DNA from 3 places in the Pseudarthrobacter sp. lyk4-40-TYG-27 genome. Region 3 is predicted to be linked to each of the others. Evidence: predicted binding sites of a transcription regulator. Region 3 holds the regulator's gene; each other region holds the start of a gene.
What was found. Region 3 encodes HrcA, which represses chaperone genes, less so after heat shock. Its sites were predicted from a motif close to TTNGCACTCGNNNNNNNCGAGTGCNAA; they were not measured.

Region 1 (6,290 bases), on a different contig from region 3:
TTTGGGCACGGGGACGGGGTCCGGCTCCTGGCGCCGGGAAGGCGCATTCATGGCGGAGCGGAAGGCCGCGTTGACCTTCGCTTTGCGGTCCCGGAGGGCCAGCCAGCGGAGCAGGGCCACCGCGCCGAAAGCCAGCGTAAAGGCGGTGAGGGGAAGCGCGGGCGATCCCACACCGAAGGGAAGGAGCACACCCGAGATGAACGCGGTCACCAAGCACAGCAGACCCGCCAAGGCCACTGCCGTCCGGCCGTACCGGATGCGGAACCGGGCCGGGGGCGGGGTGCTGGCAGCGCCGGCAGCGGCTGCGGCGCTCTTGTTGGGTTCCATGGCTTTCTCCTGCTGGGCGACGACGTTCAACACTTTGCCGGCGGGCTGGTCCGGCCTTTCATCGGCGGGGACGTCTGCCAGGAAGTCGCCGGCGGCCTGGACCTGGCGCCTTCGGTTCCGGAGGACGTACGGGGCGACCCAAAGGATCCAGAGCGCGACGGCAACCACGAGGATCACTGAGCTGCTTAGGGGGAAGTCCACACTCAAAACCGTATGAGCATCATGCCTGCTCAGGCCGCATTAGCCCCGGTGTGTCGTACCCCTGTCCACAAACCGATGGATTTATGACGGGCGGGACGCCAGCCATGGCGCCAGCAGGCCCGCCGGGATCTCTTCGGAGGTCAAGGCAAACGAACGGTGATCCGCCCACCGGCCATTAATGTGCAGGAAACGGGGCCGGTATCCCTCGTCCCGAAATCCCAGCTTCTCCACCACCCTCAGGCTGGGCGCGTTCTCGGGCCGGATGTTGATTTCCATCCGGTGCAGGCCAAGGGTCCGGAAGCAGTGGTCTGTCACCAGGGCCACGGATGTGGGCGCGATCCCCCGGCCGGCCCGGGCTTGATCCACCCAGTACCCCAGCGTGGCCATCATGGCCGAACCCCACACAATCGAGGACACCGTCAGCTGGCCCACGATGGCCGGATTCCGAAGTCCCGGCGTCCGCTCGGTTATGACGAATGGAAGCGCCGTGGCCTGGGCCGCCTGCGCGTTCAATGAGCGCACCATATGACGGTAGTCGGGCAGCCCGCCTCCCGGTTCGGGGTTGGAGGCCTCCCAGGGCGCCAGCCACTCGCTGTTCCTGGACCGCACCTCGCTCCATTCCCTTTTGTCGCGGTAGCGGATGGGCCGCAGGACCAGGTCACCGCATTCGAGGGTGACCGGCCAGATGGGACCGGTACGCACGGCGTCAGCTGGAAAGGCCGGCGGTGAAACCGGGCAGCCATTCCCGCAGGCCGGGGCCCAGGTCATCGCTGTCGACGGCCAGCTGGACGCAGGCCTTCAGGTAGCTGAGTTTGTCCCCGGTGTCATAGCGGCGGCCGCGGAACACCACACCGAAGACCCCGTAGCCCTCCCCGTCTCCGGACGCGAGTTCCTGCAGGGCATCGGTCAGCTGGATCTCGCCGCCGCGGCCGGGTGCGGTGTGCTCGAGGACATCAAATACCGCGGGGTGCAGGACGTAGCGGCCGATCAGCGCCAGGTTGGACGGTGCTTCCTCGGGTGAGGGCTTCTCCACGAGCCGGTTGACGCGGACATAGCCTTCGCCGTCCAGTTCCTGGACGTCGGCGCAGCCGTAGGCACTGATCTGTGCCGGCTCCACCTCGATGAGGGCGACGACGGACCCGCCGGTCTTCGCCTGCACGTCGATCATTGTGCTCAGCAGTTCGTCACGGGCATCGATGAGGTCATCACCCAGCAGGACAGCGAAGGCTTCGTCGCCGACGTGTTGTTTGGCGCGGAGCACGGCATGGCCCAGGCCGTGCGGGTCGCCTTGCCGGACGTAGTGGATGTCGCCCAACTGGCTGGCTGCCTGGATGGAGGCGAGCTTCTCCGTGTCGCCCTTGTCGGCAAGCGTCGATTCGAGCGAGGGCACGCGGTCGAAGTGGTCTTCCAGTGCACGCTTGTTTCGGCCCGTAATCATCAGGATGTCGTTCAGGCCCACATGGACGGCTTCCTCCACCACGTACTGGATGGCAGGTTTGTCCACGACGGGGAGCATTTCCTTCGGCATTGCCTTGGTGGCCGGCAAGAACCTGGTGCCCAGGCCCGCTGCTGGGATGACGGCTTTGCGGACTCTGGGGTTACTGGTAGTCACCGGACTAATCTAACGTCAGCGTCAAGCATTTCAGTAACCACCGGCACAGCGGGCCGTCATCCGCCCGTGACGCCGCGGAACGCCGGTACCAAGGAAGGACACCATGCAGGAGCAGACGAATTCCGCCAAGGACGATATCCGGGCGGCCCACCGGCGCCGGCGCGCCGCGCTGACGGAGGCGGAGCTGGACGCCGCCGGTTCGGCATTGGCTCGCCACGGGGAAGCCTGGGCAGCATCCGTCACTGCGGGGCGCCCAGGCACCGTATGCGTCTACCTGGGTGTCGGCAAGGAACCGCCCACCATGCCGCTGGTCAAGGCGCTGCACGGCAGCGGCCACGAGGTCCTGCTTCCGGTATGCGAGCCGGACCGGGAGCTGAGCTGGGTGTTCTGGACCCCGGACACCAGCTTCGAACGCAGCCGGTACGCGCCCATCCTGGAACCCGCCGGGAGACGGCACGGGCCCGACGCGGCCGGAAGCGCAGCGGCGCTCATCATTCCCGCCACTGCCGTGGACCTGTCAGGCAACAGGATCGGCCAGGGGGGCGGCTACTACGACACCTTCCTGGGGCATCTCGCCACTGCCGGGAAGGAAATACCGCTGGCCGCTGTTATCTACGACGATGAATTGCTTCCCGCGGGGCGGATTCCTGCCGAGGAATTCGACCGCCCGGTCCCGGGTGTCCTGATGCCTTCCGGGTACCGGGGCCTGGCGGGTGGCGGCTGAGCCCGGTCCCTTCCGGGCGCAGTGATAGAATTAGCACTCAGGCCCTGCGACTGCTAACGGATTACCGGGTGGCAGCACGGGACCTCTCGTTTGCCCAAGAGGAGGAGCACCAGTGCCAACATATGCTTACGCCTGCAAGGATTGCGGCCACGCCTTCGATATCGTCCAGTCGTTCGCGGACAGCAGCCTGACATGCTGCCCCGAATGCGAGGGCACGTTGCGCAAGAAGTTCAACAGCGTGGGTGTGGTCTTCAAGGGCTCAGGTTTCTACCGTACCGACTCCCGCGATTCCAAGGGCAGCTCGGTCTCCCCCGCCCCGGCAGCGACGCCGGCGACGCCGGCGGCATCGCCAGCCCCGGCTGCAGCGGCCAGCTAGCCCCAAGCACTGATGACGACGACGGCCGGCACCTTCGGGCGCCGGCCGCCTTTGTCCACATAGCCGCAGCCACCACTGTCCTGCCGCTTCGGCTGCCCATAGCGTGGGCGCATGCCTGCATATCCACGCCGCGGCCGCGACAGCCTCCGGATTCCCACGACGTCCCGCACCACCGGCCGTCCCGCCAAGGCCAACCACCCCATCCCGGCGCGGATTGCGTCCTGGCTGGGCCGCAACCGCCGCCTGGCCGCCGCCCTGGTCCTGTGTGCAGCGGCGGCCATCACTGTCAATCAACTGACGCCGGCTTCGCTCTCGACCGTGACAGCACTTGCTGCTGCGCGGGATCTTCCGGCAGGTACCGCTGTGACGGCGGCAGATTTGGCCAGCGTTCATGTGCCGCCCGGGATGGTGGCGGAGGGCTTCCTCCAAGACACTGCTGCAGCCGCCGGCAAGCAGCTCGCCGGTCCGTTACGAAAGGGCCAGCTCGTTACCGACGCCCAACTCCTGGGACCGGGCCTTCTCGTTGGGACGCCTCCGGGCTCGGTCGCGGTTCCGCTCCGCATGGCGGACCCGTCCTCCATTCAGCTGGTGGCCCCGGGCCAGTTGGTCAATGTGGTGCTCACATCTGCCAACGGGTTTGACCAGCAAGGCCCCTCCGAGGTGCTGGCGTCTGCGGTTCCCGTGCTGTGGACTTCGAACAAGGGCGGCCAGGGTGGCCAATGGCTTGGTACAACGGAGACCGACGGGTTGATAGTGGTGGCAGCAAACGCGGAACAGTCATCCCGGCTGGCTGGAGCGTCAACGCAGGGCCGGCTCTTCTTCGTCCTGGTTGGTCCGCCGTGACACCACGGATACGATTCCTCAACAACTTCCGGGTTGCCCGGGCCCAAAGGCTTGGCTGCTGGTCAGCCCCGCTGCTGGTCAGCCCCAGTGCGGCGGTTTCTGTTCCTTCAGCCACGCGTCGTGGTCATCCTCCCGGTCGCCCCAGCTGCGGGCGTCGTCCTCCGCAGCCTTGCTGGGCAGCACAGCGTCGGTACCTGAGGTGGCCCGCCCTGGCGCTGGAGTGGAGTGAGGCGCACCTGCCGGATTTCCGCCGTCAGGTACCGCTTCCGTCTTCTCGTTCTCGCTCATATCTTCTCCGGCCCGATCTTCCGCGGACCCATTGTTGTCGGAAATATCGCTGCCGGAACCATTGTCGTCGGAAACGCTGACGTCGGAAACACTGTCTTCCGCGACCATGCCGTTGGCCTCCTTGGCGTCCAGGCCACCGGCCCGCCGGCCCTGGCTGGGGCGGATGCCCGCGGCGGGGTCTCCGGAGTCACTCCGGTTCCCGCCATTGGCGTTCCGCGGCAGATAGGCAACACCGGCGGCCGATGCTGTATCGATACCATTGAGCGCCTGGTCCACGTCGTCGTCAAGGAATCCAGCCGAGTGCCCGGTCCTGCCCGGCAGCACCAGGTTTTCCAGGCCGAGGTACCCGGCAATGCGGTCGGCACAGGACGACGGGTCGGTGAATACCTCGATGGTCCACAACGGCATATAACGCCATCCCAGGCGCTCCAGCAGCTCCGGGCGGAGCCTGCTGCGTTCCCGGACGCTCATGGTGCGGTACTGCCCGGTGCCGTCAGACTCGATCGCCACTGGTCGTGGCAGGTCGGCATCATCCTTGCCCATGGTATTCAGCGGGTCAGCCGCGGCCACAACGTCGATGGCGCCGTCGTACTGGTGCCAAACCCGGGCGCCGCGGGCGCGCAACCGGTCACCCAAGTCGGCGACCAGCGGGTCCGCACCGAGTGCCTGTTCGCTGGCGGCAGCCCGGGAGGCGGGAGTTCCGAGGTCGGTATTACCCGAAATTTCGCGGTTCAACAGCGTGTACAGGTCCACCGCCCCGTGCGTGAGCCTGGTGTGGTCCAGGTCCTCGGGCCGGAAGCAGGTGAGCACATGCATGGACCGGCGCGCCCGCGTCATGGCCAGGGCGAACTTCTCCCTGCCACCTTCCGCGGACAATGGTCCGAAGTTGTGCAGCGCCCGGCCGTGCGGGGTGCGGCCAAAACCTGGGGAGAAAATAACATGGTCGCGAACCAGCCCCTGGGCCCTCTCCAGGTCCACCACCCTGAAGGACTCAGGACCGGCACCGAAGAAGCTGGCCATTCCGGGCTGGTTGGCCAGCTGGAGGCGGATGGACTCGCCAATCCTGGCGGCATGCCGCAGGCTGGCGGTGACCACGGCGAGCGAAGTGCGCGGACGCAGGCGGGCGTGCTCGAACACGAGCTCGACCACCCGGTTGACCTCGGCCACCACCGACTCCACACCCTCGTGGTCTGCGCTCGGCAAGCCGGTTCCGTCAGGCAGGTACTCCACCAGCAGCGACCGGTCCAAGCCCGTCGCCGACTGGCCCTCGGGCAGCCGGCGCAACCCGCCGTCGTAAAAGTTCTTGCTCAGCTGCAGGACGAGGTCCTCGTCCACGGCCCGGTACACCACGTTCAGCCGCCAAACCGGAAGCACCGCAGAGAGAGCCGTGAAGGCACTCTCCACCCTGTGGTGGGCGGACTCACCGGCGGCGAGGCGTTCCACGCCCACGGTAAAGGTCCGGGGCGACGCGATGCGCGGGTCGCCGAACGCAATCACCTGGCGTGCACGGGCGATCGACGGCAGGACGGCCTGCAGGGACGTGGCCTCGGCATCCAGGATCACGACGGCGTCGAAGTGTTGCTCTGCCGGGAGCAGGCCGGTCATCAGGTACGGGCTGACAGACCACACCGGAACCAGTGTGCCGATCAGGTCAGGAGCCTGGGCGGTCAAGGACGGGAGCGACACCCGGCCGTCCTTGAGCAGGCTCCGCAGCAGGCCCGCCTGGCGCGGCTGCTCGGCGATCGCCCCGCGCCAGCGTTCCGCCAAGTCCCAGCGAAGGCGTGCGGCGCCGCTGGCGATGTGCGCGTTGTCCGCCAACCGATACTCGGCCTCGAGCCGGCGCAACGCGTCGCCGTCGGACATGGCCAAGTAGTCATCGCCGCTGATCATGGCCTCAAGGGCCGACTGCCACCACGCCA
Region 2 (6,290 bases), on a different contig from region 3:
GCGGTGGGGCCGGCACCGAATTCGTTGCCGCTGGTCAGTTCGGCCGCACCTTCCGGGCCAAGGACCAGGGCGGCGCGGCGCACCCCCGGCCTGCTGACGGCGTTGAACCACAGGGTTACTTCGGTGACGTCTCCGGCTACCGACACCCACTGGGCCTCGCAGCCGGCGGGCACGGATTCGTGCGGCATGCCGGGCCCCATCTTGACGCCCACCGCCTTCCCGGACGCCGCGAGCGATTCAACGAAGGACAGCGGCGGTGAGAACGCTTCCGGGTCCCAGATCCGCTTGGTGCCGGACGTGGAGGTGACCCGGCGTGCTGGATCCAGCCACACGCCGTCGACCCCCTCCAGCGGCACCGCTGCCGCGTCCGCGTGCACCACGGTGGCGTTGGGGAAGGGGATCAGGTTCACCGTGGCGCAGGCCGCCGTGGTCTCGTCCATTTCGACGGCGGTCACTGTGAGGTCAAGGGATGCCAGGGCCAGGGAATCGGCGCCCAGGCCACAGCCCAGGTCCGCCACATGGCTGATCCCGGCGGCGGCGAACCGCTGTGCGTGGCGCGCCGCGACGTTCAGGCGGGTGGCCTGCTCCAGGCCTGCCTGGGTGAAGAGCATCTGGCGGGCGAACTCACCGAACTTCGCCTCGGCCTTGGTGCGCAGCCGCGACTGGGTCAGGACGGCGGAGACCAGCCCGGCAGGATGGCCGGCCTTCCGGAGCGCGGAGTTGAGTTCGAAGGAATCCTCGTCCCGGTAGGGGCCCAGGGAGGCCAACAGCTCCCAGCCTTCGGGGGTCAGCAGCGGTGCGATCTGGTCCTGGGGAGCGTGAGCCATGGGTTCCAGCCTAGTGGAGGAGCGCATGCGGGGTTGCCGATAGTGTGGACACCATGGATGAAACCGCAGCCCCCGGGGGCACCGGCGAACACGACCCCAAGGAACGGGGTCCTGCCCGGTTTGCCCGCCCGGTCCTGATCGCCGCGGCCGTGGCGGCACTGGTGTGCATCGCGCTTCTGGTGATCATCTTTGTCCTGGACACATTCAACGCCACTGTCTACTCGGTGGGCGGCAACGACATCTCGGACAACACGCAGGAAGCCCGCGACATCCGCGGACTGTACGACGGCGCGCGGGCAGGGAGCATCTTCTTCCTGGTGGCCGCACTGCTCGCCGCGGCCGCTGCGGGCTGGGTGCTGTTCCGTAGCCGGAAGCAGGGTGGCAGTGATGCCGACGGCGGCGAGGACGTGGACTTCGACGATCTGGGCCGCTGAAGCTGCCTGGGCCCCCGCTGCTTCCGAAACCGCGCCCAACGGAATACGCCGATGACGAAAAACTGGCACTCGCCTTGACCGAGTGCTAACCCTTACATAGAGTTTCAATTAGCACTCTCCCCCGGAGGGTGCTAACACATGAAGAGCTGCCAGCCAGGCTGCTGCCGGCACCGCGACGACGGTTTGCCAGCCACGGCGGAAAGCTTTCCAGTCCACGAATTTGCTGACGAAAAGGAGAGGTCCGAGTGTCGGTCTCTATTAAGCCTCTTGAGGATCGTATTGTTGTCCGCCCGCTCGAAGCCGAGCAGACCACGGCTTCCGGCCTGGTCATCCCGGACTCCGCACAGGAGAAGCCGCAGGAAGGCGAAGTTGTTGCAGTAGGCCCCGGCCGCTTCGAAGACGGCAACCGCGTTCCTGTCGACGTAGCCGTTGGCGACGTCGTCATCTACTCCAAGTACGGCGGAACCGAAGTCAAGACCGGCGGCACCGAGTACCTCGTGCTGTCCGCCCGCGACGTCCTGGCGATCGTCGTCAAGTAACTCTTTCGGATCCCCGTGCCGCCGGCCACGCTTATGCTGGCCGGCAGTGCGGGGTTTCTGTCTTTGAAAGGACAAAACCATGGCAAAGCAGCTTGCGTTTGACGACGCTGCACGCCGGGCCCTCGAGGCCGGCATCGATAAGCTCGCCAACACCGTCAAGGTGACGCTCGGCCCCCGCGGCCGCAACGTCGTCCTGGACAAGAAGTGGGGCGCCCCCACCATCACGAACGACGGCGTCACCATCGCCCGCGAAGTCGAACTGGACGACCCCTACGAGAACCTTGGCGCCCAGCTGGCCAAGGAAGTCGCCACCAAGACCAACGACGTTGCCGGTGACGGCACCACCACCGCCACCGTCTTGGCACAGGCCCTGGTCAAGGAAGGCCTGCGCAACGTTGCCGCCGGTGCTGCCCCCGGCCAGATCAAGCGCGGCATCGAGGTTTCGGTTGAAGCCGTCGCCGCCCGCCTGCTGGAGAACGCACGCCCCGTCGAGGGCACCCAGGTTGCCAACGTTGCCGCCATCTCGGCGCAGAGCGACGAAATCGGCGAACTCCTCGCCGAGGCCTTCGGCAAGGTGGGCAAGGATGGCGTCATCACCATCGAAGAGTCCTCCACCACCCAGACCGAACTGGTCCTCACCGAGGGCATGCAGTTCGACAAGGGCTACCTGTCCCCGTACTTCGTCACCGACGCAGAACGCCAGGAAGCCGTCCTCGAGGACGCCCTGATCCTGATCAACCAGGGCAAGATCTCCTCCATCCAGGAATTCCTGCCGCTGCTGGAAAAGGCGCTGCAGAGCTCCAAGCCGCTGTTCATCATCGCCGAGGACGTCGACGGCGAGGCCCTGTCCACGCTGATCGTCAACCGCATCCGCGGCACCCTGAACGTCGTGGCCGTCAAGGCACCGGGCTTCGGTGACCGCCGCAAGGCCATGCTCCAGGACATCGCCACCCTCACCGGCGCACAGGTTGTGTCCCCGGAACTGGGCCTGAGCCTGGACACCGTGGGCCTGGAGGTGCTCGGCACCGCCCGCCGCATCACCGTCACCAAGGACAACACCACCATCGTCGACGGCGCAGGCTCGGCCGAAGACGTTGCGGCCCGCGTCGCGCAGCTGCGCGCCGAGCTGACCCGCACCGACTCCGATTGGGACCGTGAAAAGCTCCAGGAGCGCCTGGCCAAGCTGGCCGGCGGCATCGGCGTCATCAAGGTGGGTGCTGCCACCGAGGTTGAGCTGAAGGAAAAGAAGCACCGTATCGAGGACGCCGTTTCCTCCACCCGCGCTGCCCTCGAAGAAGGCATCGTGGCTGGTGGCGGCTCAGCCCTGATCCACGCCCTGAAGGCACTGGATGAGGACCCGTCCGTCAAGGCACTCGAAGGCGACGCTGCTGCTGCCGTGGGCATCGTCCGCCGCGCCCTGGTCCAGCCGCTGCGCTGGATCGCCCAGAATGCCGGCTTCGACGGCTACGTCATCACCTCCAAGGTGGCCGACCTCGAAACCAACAACGGTTTCAACGCCAAGTCCGGCGAGTACGAGGACCTGATCGCTGCCGGTGTCATCGACCCCGTCAAGGTCACCCGTGCTGCCCTCCGCAACGCGGCCTCCATCGCCGCCCTGGTTCTCACCACCGAGACCCTGGTCGTGGAGAAGCCGGCCGAAGAGGACGAGCACGCAGGCCACAGCCACTGATCCTGCCCGTCTTCACCTGCAGAAAACCGGTCCAGCATCTGCTGGGCCGGTTTTTTGTGCACCAGGGGCTCGGATCAGGTTGCGGCCATCTCGGACGTTTCAACCCCGCCCGCGCGTTCGTACACCAGCGAGACAGCCCCTTTCGGGAAGCTGCGTACCGGCTCGGCGAGGCGGTACGACGCCGGGACAGTGCCGGCGTCGAACAGGCGTTTGCCCTGGCCCAGCGTGACCGGATAGAGCCAGAGGTGCAGCCGGTCCAGGACATCCGCAGCCAGCAGCGAGCGGATCAGGACGCCGCTGCCGAACATGTGCACCTCCCCAAACTCGTCACCGAGGCGTCCTGCAGCCCGTTCATCCGGCAGGACTGTGGTGCCGGCCCAGCCTGGCCCGGACAGCGTGCGCGAGACCACGAACTTCGGTACCCGGTTGAGTGCATCAGCAATGTCCCCTGCCTGGTGCGGCCAGTAGGCCGAAAAGATGTCGTAGGTCCGCCGGCCGAGAAGCAGGGCATCCATGCGGCCAATCTCTGCGGCAATGGCGGCGCCGCCCTCGTCGTCGGACACCGGTGCCTGCCAACCGCCGAAGGCGAACTCTCCGTAGGTGTCTTCCTCCCGGCCGCCGGGAGCCTGGTAGACGCCGTCGAGGGTGATGAACAGGTTTGCCACTATGAATCCCATGCGTCCAGTGTGGGAGGGGCCTTGGGCGCTGTCCAGAGCAGGGAGCCGGCGCGTGGCAGGATGGTGCCATGCTGCTCCTCGAGCTCGTCAAAACCTCGGACGCCGTGGCGTCCACCCGCTCCCGCCTGGCGAAGGTGGATGCACTGGCGGACCTGCTGCGCCGGCTTGAACCGGCGGAGATTCCGACGGCGGTGGGCTTGCTGGCGGCGAAGCCCCGGCAGGGCCGTGTTGGTGTCGGATGGCGCAGCGTCGCGGCTTCGAAGGCCGAACCGGCCCCGGAAGCAAGCCTCACTGTGGCCGACCTCGACGCGGCCCTGGACACGCTGCTCGCCACCGCGGGGGCAGGTTCGGCGGCCGGTCGCGCCGCGACGCTCGGGAACCTGATGCGGGCTGCGACGGCGGGGGAGCAGGGTTTCATCTCCGGCGTCCTGCTGGGTGAGCTGCGCACCGGCGCCCTCGACGGCGTCCTGGCCGATGCCGTGGCCCGCGCTGCGGACAGGCCCGTTGCCGCCGTACGGCGTGCCGCGATGCTCTCCGGTGATCTCGGCGGGACCGCCCTGCTCGCCATGACCCGGACAGCAGCCGAGCTGGAGGCGGTGGGCCTCGTCGTCGGCCGCCCCGTGCAGCCCATGCTTGCCGCCACGGCGGCCAGTCCAGGCGAAGCCCTGGAAACCACGGGAGAAGCCTCGGTGGAATACAAGCTCGACGGCGCCCGGATCCAGGTCCACCGGTCCGGCGCCGAGGTCAGCATCTACACCCGCAACCTCGCCGATGTCACGCACCGCCTCCCGGAGGTGGTTGACCTGGTCCGCGGGCTGCCGGTGCAGGATGTGATCCTCGACGGCGAGACCCTGGCCCTCGATGAAGACGGCGGCCCGCGGCCGTTCCAGGAAACCATGGCCCGGTTCGGCGCGGATGCCGTGCGGGAAACGGTACTGCACCCCTGGTTCTTCGATGTTCTGCACATCGACGGGCGGGACCTGCTGGACGAACCGTTGTCGGTGCGGATCGACGCGTTGGAACGGGTTGCCCCGGAGCATCGGATCCCGGGCGAAATTACGGCGGACCCGGAGGTTGCTGAACGGGTGTCCCGCGAGGCGCTGGCTGCGGGTCACGAGGGTGTGGTGGTGAAGGCCATCGGGTCCGCCTACGCCGCCGGACGGCGGGGATCCAACTGGGTGAAAGTCAAGCCGGTGCTCACCTACGACCTGGTGGTGCTTGCCTGTGAATGGGGGTCTGGCCGCCGGACCGGGCTGCTCTCGAACCTGCACCTCGGCGCACTGGACCCGGACGGGGACTTCGGCGAACCAGGCGGCTATGTCATGGTGGGCAAGACCTTCAAGGGGCTCACCGATGAGCTGCTCCGCTGGCAGACGGAGAAATTCCAGGAGCTCGAGGTGCGCCGCACCGCCGGCACCGTGTGGGTTGAGCCGGTCACCGTCGTCGAAATCGCCATCGACGGCGTCCAGCAGTCACCGCGCTACCCGGGCGGGATCGCCCTGAGGTTCGCCAGGGTGAAGCGCTACCGGGACGACAAATCGCCGGCCGAAGCCGACACCATCCGGACCCTTCGGGCCTTGCTGCGTCCCTAGCGGACTGTGCCTTGTCGGCTGTGCGGGTGCTGGGGCGGTCAGTGGCGCAGGCCGCTCCGTTGGCCCCGCACGCTGTGCGCCGCTGCCGCGGGCCGCCGCCTGGCCACCAACCGGTAGAAGAGAAGGACCGCGACCGCGGCCACGACAATGCCGACGAGGTTCAGCAACAGCTGCAGGGCCGAGCCGGCCGCCTTCGGGTATTCACCCAGCACCAAGGCAACTGCAACGTACCCTGCGGCCGGGACCGTGGTCACCGAGATGAATACGCCGATGAGTGCCGCCGAGCGCCTGCCGATAATCGACAGCATGCCCGCGATACCCGCCAGCACGGCAACGATCAGTGAATAAGGGCCTGGATGGTAGATGAATTCGACGGCCGAACCCGTATCCAGGGCATTGCGCGGGAAGAGTCCCAGCGGGATGGACAGCCATGCAGTCAATGCCGCCAGCAGCATGGCCACGGGGAACCCGACCCCCAAGGCAATGGCGGCGCGGCGGCCAAGCTTCCACTGCCGGGTGGCCAGCGAAACG
Region 3 (6,290 bases):
AGCGGACGATGGACCGTTCCGACTGCCAGGGTATGACGGCATCGATGCCCAGTTCCGTTGCCGTCTCAATGGCCAGTTCGTCCCTGTCGCCCTTGGCCAGCGCTTGCGCCAGCACCAGCCGGACCTCGGGCCTGTCTTCGGCCACCACGGTCCCGCACTCCACTTCCAGCGCGGAGGACGATGCTGATGCCACCTTGCCGGTCATGCGGGCGCCGGCGCCGTCCACGATGTCCACGGCCTCCCCCGGCGACAAGCGCTTCACGGTGACTGCGTGCCGGGCTTCAGGGCCTTCCAGGACAAAGACCTGGCCGGGCGCCAGGCCGTCCAGCGAGCCGGGGCTGGCAAAGAATACGGGGTTGCTCACCGCTACAGGTTACCGAGCCGGTCCCGGAGCTTGGCGAACATCCCGCCGCTGGCAGCGAGCTTACCCTCGGTGATCTGTTCCCCACGGAGCTTGGCCAGCTGGCGCAGCAGGTCCTCTTGCGCGGCGTCGAGTTTGGCGGGAGTGTCCACTTGGAGGTGGACCTTCAGGTCTCCGCGCCCGTAGCCCCTCAGGTGGGTGACGCCCAGACCGCGGAGGGTAATGACCTCGCCGGACTGGGTGCCGGGCTTGACGTCGATCTCCTGGCTGCCGTCGAAGGTTTCCAGGCTGACGTCCGTGCCGAGGGCAGCCGCTGTCATGGGGATGTGCAAAGTGGCGTGCAGGTCATCGCCTTCGCGGACATAGGTGGCGTCGTTGTTGACCCGGATCTCCACGTAGAGGTCGCCTGCGGGGCCACCGGCGGGGCCGGCTTCGCCTTGCCCGGAGAGCTGGATGCGGGTTCCGGTGGCAACACCGGCAGGAACCTTGATGGTCAGTGAGCGGCGGCTGCGGATGCGGCCCTGGCCGCTGCATTCGTTGCAGGGATCCTTGATGACCGTGCCGAAGCCTTCGCAGGTGCCGCAGGGGGCCGCCGTCATGACCTGGCCAAGAATGGAGCGGACGGCACGCTGGACCTGGCCGCTGCCGCCGCAGATATCGCAGCGCTCGGGGTGTGTGCCGGGGCGGCAGCACGATCCGTCGCAGGTGGGGCAGACGACGGCGGTGTCCACTTCGAGCTTCTTGTTGACGCCAAAGACGGCGTCGCGGAGGTCGATCCGGACGCTGATGAGCGCGTCCTGGCCCCTGCGCACCCGGGACGCCGGACCGGACGTGCCGCCGGCGCCGAAGAAGGTGTCGAAGATGTCCTGGAACGCGAACCCTTGGCCCGCGTAGCCCGCACCGCCGAAGCCGTTGTCCGTTCCGTTCTCATTGCCGGTGGTGTCGTAGATGCGGCGCTTCTGGGGGTCGGAGAGGACCTCGTAGGCGTGAGTGACTGCCTTGAAGCGTTCCGACGCGTCCGCCCCGGGGTTTACGTCCGGGTGGAGGGTGCGGGCCAGTTTGCGGTAGGCCTTTTTGATCTCTTCGCCCGTAGCTTCGGGGGAGACTCCAAGGACGTCATAGTGGCTGCTCAAAGTTCGTATCTCTTCCTTGTTGTACTGCGTGCCGTTGGGCCCGGTGTCCGGTCCCGTTGCCGGACGTGGTCCGGCAACGGAGGATCAGGGCCCCAAAATCCTGGAAAGGTAGCGGGCCACGGCCCTGACGGCGGCCATGGTGGTGGGGTAGTCCATCCGTGTGGGGCCAAGGATCCCTACCTTCGCGGCGCTGTCAGGGCCGTAGCCTGTGGCCACCACCGATGCCTCCGCGAGGCCGTCGTAAGGGTTCTCCCGTCCGATGCTGACGGCCACGCCGCGGTGGTCCTGTGCCATTTCGCTCAGCAACCGCAGCATCACCACCTGCTCCTCGAGTGCTTCGAGCACCGGGCCGATGCTGAGTGGAAAGTCTACGTTGGACCGGGCCAGGTTGGCCGTTCCGGCCATGACCATCCGGTCTTCCCGGCTGCTCTGGGCCAAAACCTCCAGCCCAAGCGCGAGTGCGTGCGCGGCCTGGCGCTGAGGGTGCGGCGCGGCGGCGACGACGGCGGGCAAGGCCTGGGCGAGGTGGCTCAGCGACGTGCCGCCCAAGGCCCCGAGGAACCGGGTCCGCAACTCCGCCAGCGCCTCGTCACCCAAGTCCTGGCCGACGTCGATCACGCGCTGCTCGACTTTGCCGCTGTTGGCAATCAGCACCACGAGTACTTTGCGCGGTGCCAGCAGCACGAATTCGATGTGGCGGACCAGGGCCCTGCTCAAGTGCGGGTACTGGACCACTGCCACCTGGTTGGTCAGCTGGGACAGGAGGCGGACCGTGCGATCCAGGACGTCGTCGAGGTCGTCCGCTCCTTCCAGGAGTGATTGGATGGCCCGCCGCTCTGCGGCCGACAGGGGCTTGACCGCCGAGATCTGGTCCACGAACAGGCGGTAGCCCTTGTCCGTGGGTATCCGCCCTGCGCTGGTGTGCGGCGCGGTGATCAGGCCCTCATCCTCCAGCGCCGCCATGTCGTTGCGGATCGTGGCGCTGGACACACCGAGATGATGGCGCTCCACCAGCGCTTTTGAGCCGACCGGCTCGCGGGAGTGGACGTAGTCCTCCACGATCGCCCGCAGCACTTCCAGTTTGCGTGGCTCGCTCACTCTCCACCTCCATCCACGGTCCGGGGCGCGTGCCCCGTCCGGTGCCGCCCAGGGGTTAGCACTCGACATGCCTCAGTGCTAACAGTCTATTATGCCTCGGCCCGTTGTTAGCATTGGTACCGCTCCGGGCGAAACTCCGGGGGTGAGGACCTAATGCGAGGCGGATCGAATCCATGGACTACCAGAACTGGGGCCCCCGCGGGATTTCCGCCCCTGCCCGGACCGAACTGCCGGAGGTTCCCGTGGAGCGCGGCATGGTGCTTGAGGAAGTCCAGTCCGGCTGGGTTGGGGCTGTCACCCGGGTGGAGAAGTCCGGCGGAATGCACGTGGTTGCCCTCGAGGACCGGCGCGGAAAGTCGCGGTCCTTCCGGCTGGGCTTCGGCTTCCTCCTGGAGGGACAGCCGATCCGCCTGATGCCGCCGGCGCCCGCCCGCGCTGGGGCCGGTCCCGCCGCAGGGCGGACCGCGTCCGGGTCGGTTCGGGTGGCAGGGCAGCGCGCCCAGGTCGCAAAGGCGAGCCGGATCTGGGTGGAAGGCAAGCATGACGCTGAACTGGTGGAGAAGGTGTGGGGAGACGACCTTCGGGTGGAAGGCATCGTCGTCGAACCCCTGCACGGCATCGACGACCTCACGGCCGCCGTGGCGGACTTCAGGCCGGGACCTGGGCGCCGCCTCGGGGTCCTCGTGGACCACCTGGTGCCCGATTCAAAGGAATCGCGCATCGCCGAGGCTGTGATGGCCTCCCCTGGTGCCGCCGGAAATGTCCTGATCGTCGGCCACCCCTACGTGGATGTGTGGCAGGCCATCCGCCCCGCGGTGCTGGGCATCCAGCAATGGCCGGCGATTCCCCGCGGCCAGGACTGGAAGACCGGCATCCTGAAGGCCTTTGGCTGGCCGCACTCCACCAAGGAAGATATCGGGCTGGGGTGGCAAAAGCTCCTCGGCGCCGTCCGCACGTACGCCGACCTGGAACCGTCGCTGCTGGGGCGGGTTGAGGAAGTGATCGACTTCCTCACCGTGCCCTGAAAGCCGCTCCCGCCCCGCGACCCAGTATTCTGGATACTGCGATGCCTTGCTTTTCACAGCATGTCACCGAGTCCTTATTAGTCGTCAGCACCACTTGCACCCCAGAAGGAAAACAGACTGTGGCAGAAAACGCACGTGATCACAGGGATGGCCAAGGCCGTTCCGAGTACCATGGCGTCCCCGCCAATGCGCTGCCGCTCACGGCCAGCGAAGACCGCCAATGGGCCACGCTGGCCCACTTCGGCGGGATCCTGGGGTGCATTCCGTCCCTGCTGATCTACCTGATCTTCCGGGACCGCGGACCGTTCACCGCGCAGGAGTCGAAGGAAGCGCTGAACTTCAGCCTGACGCCCACCATCGCCGCGGTCCTGGCCAACATCCTGGTGTTCATTCCCTACGTGGGCAACATCTTCGCCGTGATCGCCACGCTGATCTGGGTGGCGCTGACCTGCTTCTCGGTGGCCGCAGGGATCCACGTCAACCGGGGCCAGCCGCACCGCTACCCGTACAACCTGCGCTGGATCAAATAGTCCCCAGCGGCTCCCAGCCCTCGCAAGCTCAGGCCGGGGCCCTCGCCGCTGTGGGCCCACCCAGCGGCTCCCAGCGCAATCAAGCCCCCACAAGCCCCGCCGGGTTCGTGCTGCGGTTAGTCGGGCAGGATCCTACGGACCACGGCGTCCGCCAGGAGCCGGCCCTTCAGGGTGAGGACCAGCCGTCCGTGGAACGCCGCGGCCGGTTCCACCAGTTCGTCCGCGATCAGGGCCGCCACCTCATGGCGGCCCAAGGTGCTGAGCGTCGAGACGTCGAGCCCTGACTGCAGCCGCGCCTCAAGCATCACCCGCTCCAGTCGCCTGGTGTCCGAATCCAGGGTTTCGCGGCCCGCAGCCGGCGAATAGCCCTGCGCGAGCCGGTTGGCGTAGGCCACAGGGTGCTTGACGTTCCACCAGCGCACGCCGCCCACGTGTGAGTGGGCGCCAGGCCCTATCCCCCACCAGTCGTCGCCCCGCCAGTAGGCCAGGTTGTGCCGGCAGGCCTGGTCCGGGGTCCGGGCCCAATTGCTGACCTCGTACCAGCCCAGCCCGGCTTCGGTGATCAGCTGGTCGGCGAGCTCGTACTTGTCGGCGTGGTCGTCGTCGTCGATTCCCGGGACCTCGCCGCGCCGCATCTGTGCGGCGAGCTTGGTGCCTTCCTCGACGATCAGCGCATAGGCGCTGATGTGGTCGGGCTCGTACGACAAGGCTGTTTCAAGGGAGTACCGCCAGTCGGCCAGGGATTCACCGGGCGTACCGTAAATCAGGTCCAGGCTGACGGCAAGTCCCGCCTCCCGGGCCCACCGGACCACCTGCGGAACCCGGCTCGGGGTGTGGGTGCGGTCCAGGACCTTCAAGACGTGCGGGACGGCGGATTGCATGCCGAACGACACCCGGGTGAAACCGGCTTCCTTGAGGATGGCGAGGGATTCGGGCGTGACCGAGTCGGGATTGGCCTCGGTGGTGACTTCCGCGTCCTCTTCGATTCCCCACTGGTCGATGGCGGCACGAAGAATCATGGCGAGGTCGCCGGCCGGCAGGAGCGTAGGCGTGCCGCCGCCGAAGAAAACGGTGCTGAGCTTGCGTGCCGGGACGCCTGAACGCTGCAGTACCCGCGCGGCCAGCCCCACTTCCGAGACGGCCGTGCCCGCATAGGCATCCTGGGAAGCTCCGCCGCCGAGTTCCGTGGCCGTGTACGTGTTGAAGTCGCAGTACCCGCAGCGCACGGCACAGAACGGGATGTGGACGTACAAGCCGAAAGCCCGGGCCGCCGCACCGTCCGCTGCCTGAGCAGGCAGCAGGCCGTCCGACGGCGCCGGGTCGCCAAGGGGAAGAACGCTGGGCATCAGCGGGTCCCCCGCTGCGCGGTGGTCACTTCTTCTTGGCCTTGTCCTTTGAATCGTCAGTGGTGAGGGCGGCGATGAACGCTTCCTGCGGAACTTCCACCGTGCCCACCATCTTCATGCGCTTCTTGCCTTCTTTTTGCTTCTCCAGCAGCTTGCGCTTACGGGAGATGTCGCCGCCGTAGCACTTGGCCAGGACGTCCTTGCGGATCGCGCGGATGCTTTCACGGGCGATGATCCTGGAGCCGATGGCCGCCTGGATGGGCACCTCGAACTGCTGCCGCGGGATGAGTTCGCGCAGCTTGCCGGTCATCATCACGCCGTACGCGTACGCCTTGTCCCTGTGCGTGATGGCACTGAACGCGTCCACCTGTTCGCCCTGGAGCATGATGTCGACCTTGACCAGGTCGGCTGCCTGGTCACCGTCGGCCTTCCAGTCCAGGGACCCGTAGCCGCGGGTCTTGGACTTCAGGATGTCGAAGAAGTCGAACACGATCTCGGCCAGCGGGAGGCGGTACCTGATCTCCACCCGGTCCTCGGACAGGTAGTCCATCCCGCCCAGCACGCCGCGGCGGGCCTGGCAGAGTTCCATGATGGCGCCGACGAACTCGTTGGGGGCCAGGATGGTGGCGGACACCATGGGTTCGCGCACCTCCGCTACCTTGCCTGTGGGGTACTCGCTGGGGTTGGTCACCTGGACCACCTTCTTGTCCTCCAGGGTCACCTCGTACTCAACGTTCGGTGCGGTGGAGATGAGTGCCAGGTTGTATTCGCGTTCCAGGCGTTCGCGGGTGATCTCA

Region 1: QRM96_RS14195 (FmdB family zinc ribbon protein) is a predicted target of HrcA. The motif match lies at 2,895-2,921, and genes of this name have one in related genera.
Region 2: groES (co-chaperone GroES) is a predicted target of HrcA. The motif match lies at 1,324-1,350, and genes of this name have one in related genera.

Annotation. Positions count from the first base shown of each region.
Region 1 covers NZ_JARVSH010000006.1:523,449-529,738, forward strand. The annotation lists gene QRM96_RS14175 (hypothetical protein) at 1-504, opposite strand, end outside; gene QRM96_RS14180 (GNAT family N-acetyltransferase) at 610-1,230, opposite strand; gene galU (UTP--glucose-1-phosphate uridylyltransferase GalU) at 1,235-2,140, opposite strand; gene QRM96_RS14190 (5-formyltetrahydrofolate cyclo-ligase) at 2,244-2,864, shown strand; gene QRM96_RS14195 (FmdB family zinc ribbon protein) at 2,977-3,240, shown strand; gene cpaB (Flp pilus assembly protein CpaB) at 3,352-4,083, shown strand; gene QRM96_RS14205 (AAA family ATPase) at 4,162-6,290, opposite strand, start outside.
Region 2 covers NZ_JARVSH010000004.1:4,550-10,839, reverse strand. The annotation lists gene QRM96_RS07635 (THUMP-like domain-containing protein) at 1-827, opposite strand, end outside; gene QRM96_RS07630 (hypothetical protein) at 881-1,261, shown strand; gene groES (co-chaperone GroES) at 1,507-1,800, shown strand; gene groL (chaperonin GroEL) at 1,880-3,490, shown strand; gene QRM96_RS07615 (dihydrofolate reductase family protein) at 3,565-4,167, opposite strand; gene QRM96_RS07610 (ATP-dependent DNA ligase) at 4,236-5,759, shown strand; gene QRM96_RS07605 (DUF389 domain-containing protein) at 5,798-6,290, opposite strand, start outside.
Region 3 covers NZ_JARVSH010000001.1:258,739-265,028, reverse strand. The annotation lists gene QRM96_RS01260 (16S rRNA (uracil(1498)-N(3))-methyltransferase) at 1-364, opposite strand, end outside; gene dnaJ (molecular chaperone DnaJ) at 367-1,494, opposite strand; gene hrcA (heat-inducible transcriptional repressor HrcA) at 1,579-2,592, opposite strand; gene QRM96_RS01245 (DUF3097 domain-containing protein) at 2,766-3,617, shown strand; gene QRM96_RS01240 (DUF4870 domain-containing protein) at 3,737-4,147, shown strand; gene hemW (radical SAM family heme chaperone HemW) at 4,264-5,493, opposite strand; gene lepA (translation elongation factor 4) at 5,519-6,290, opposite strand, start outside.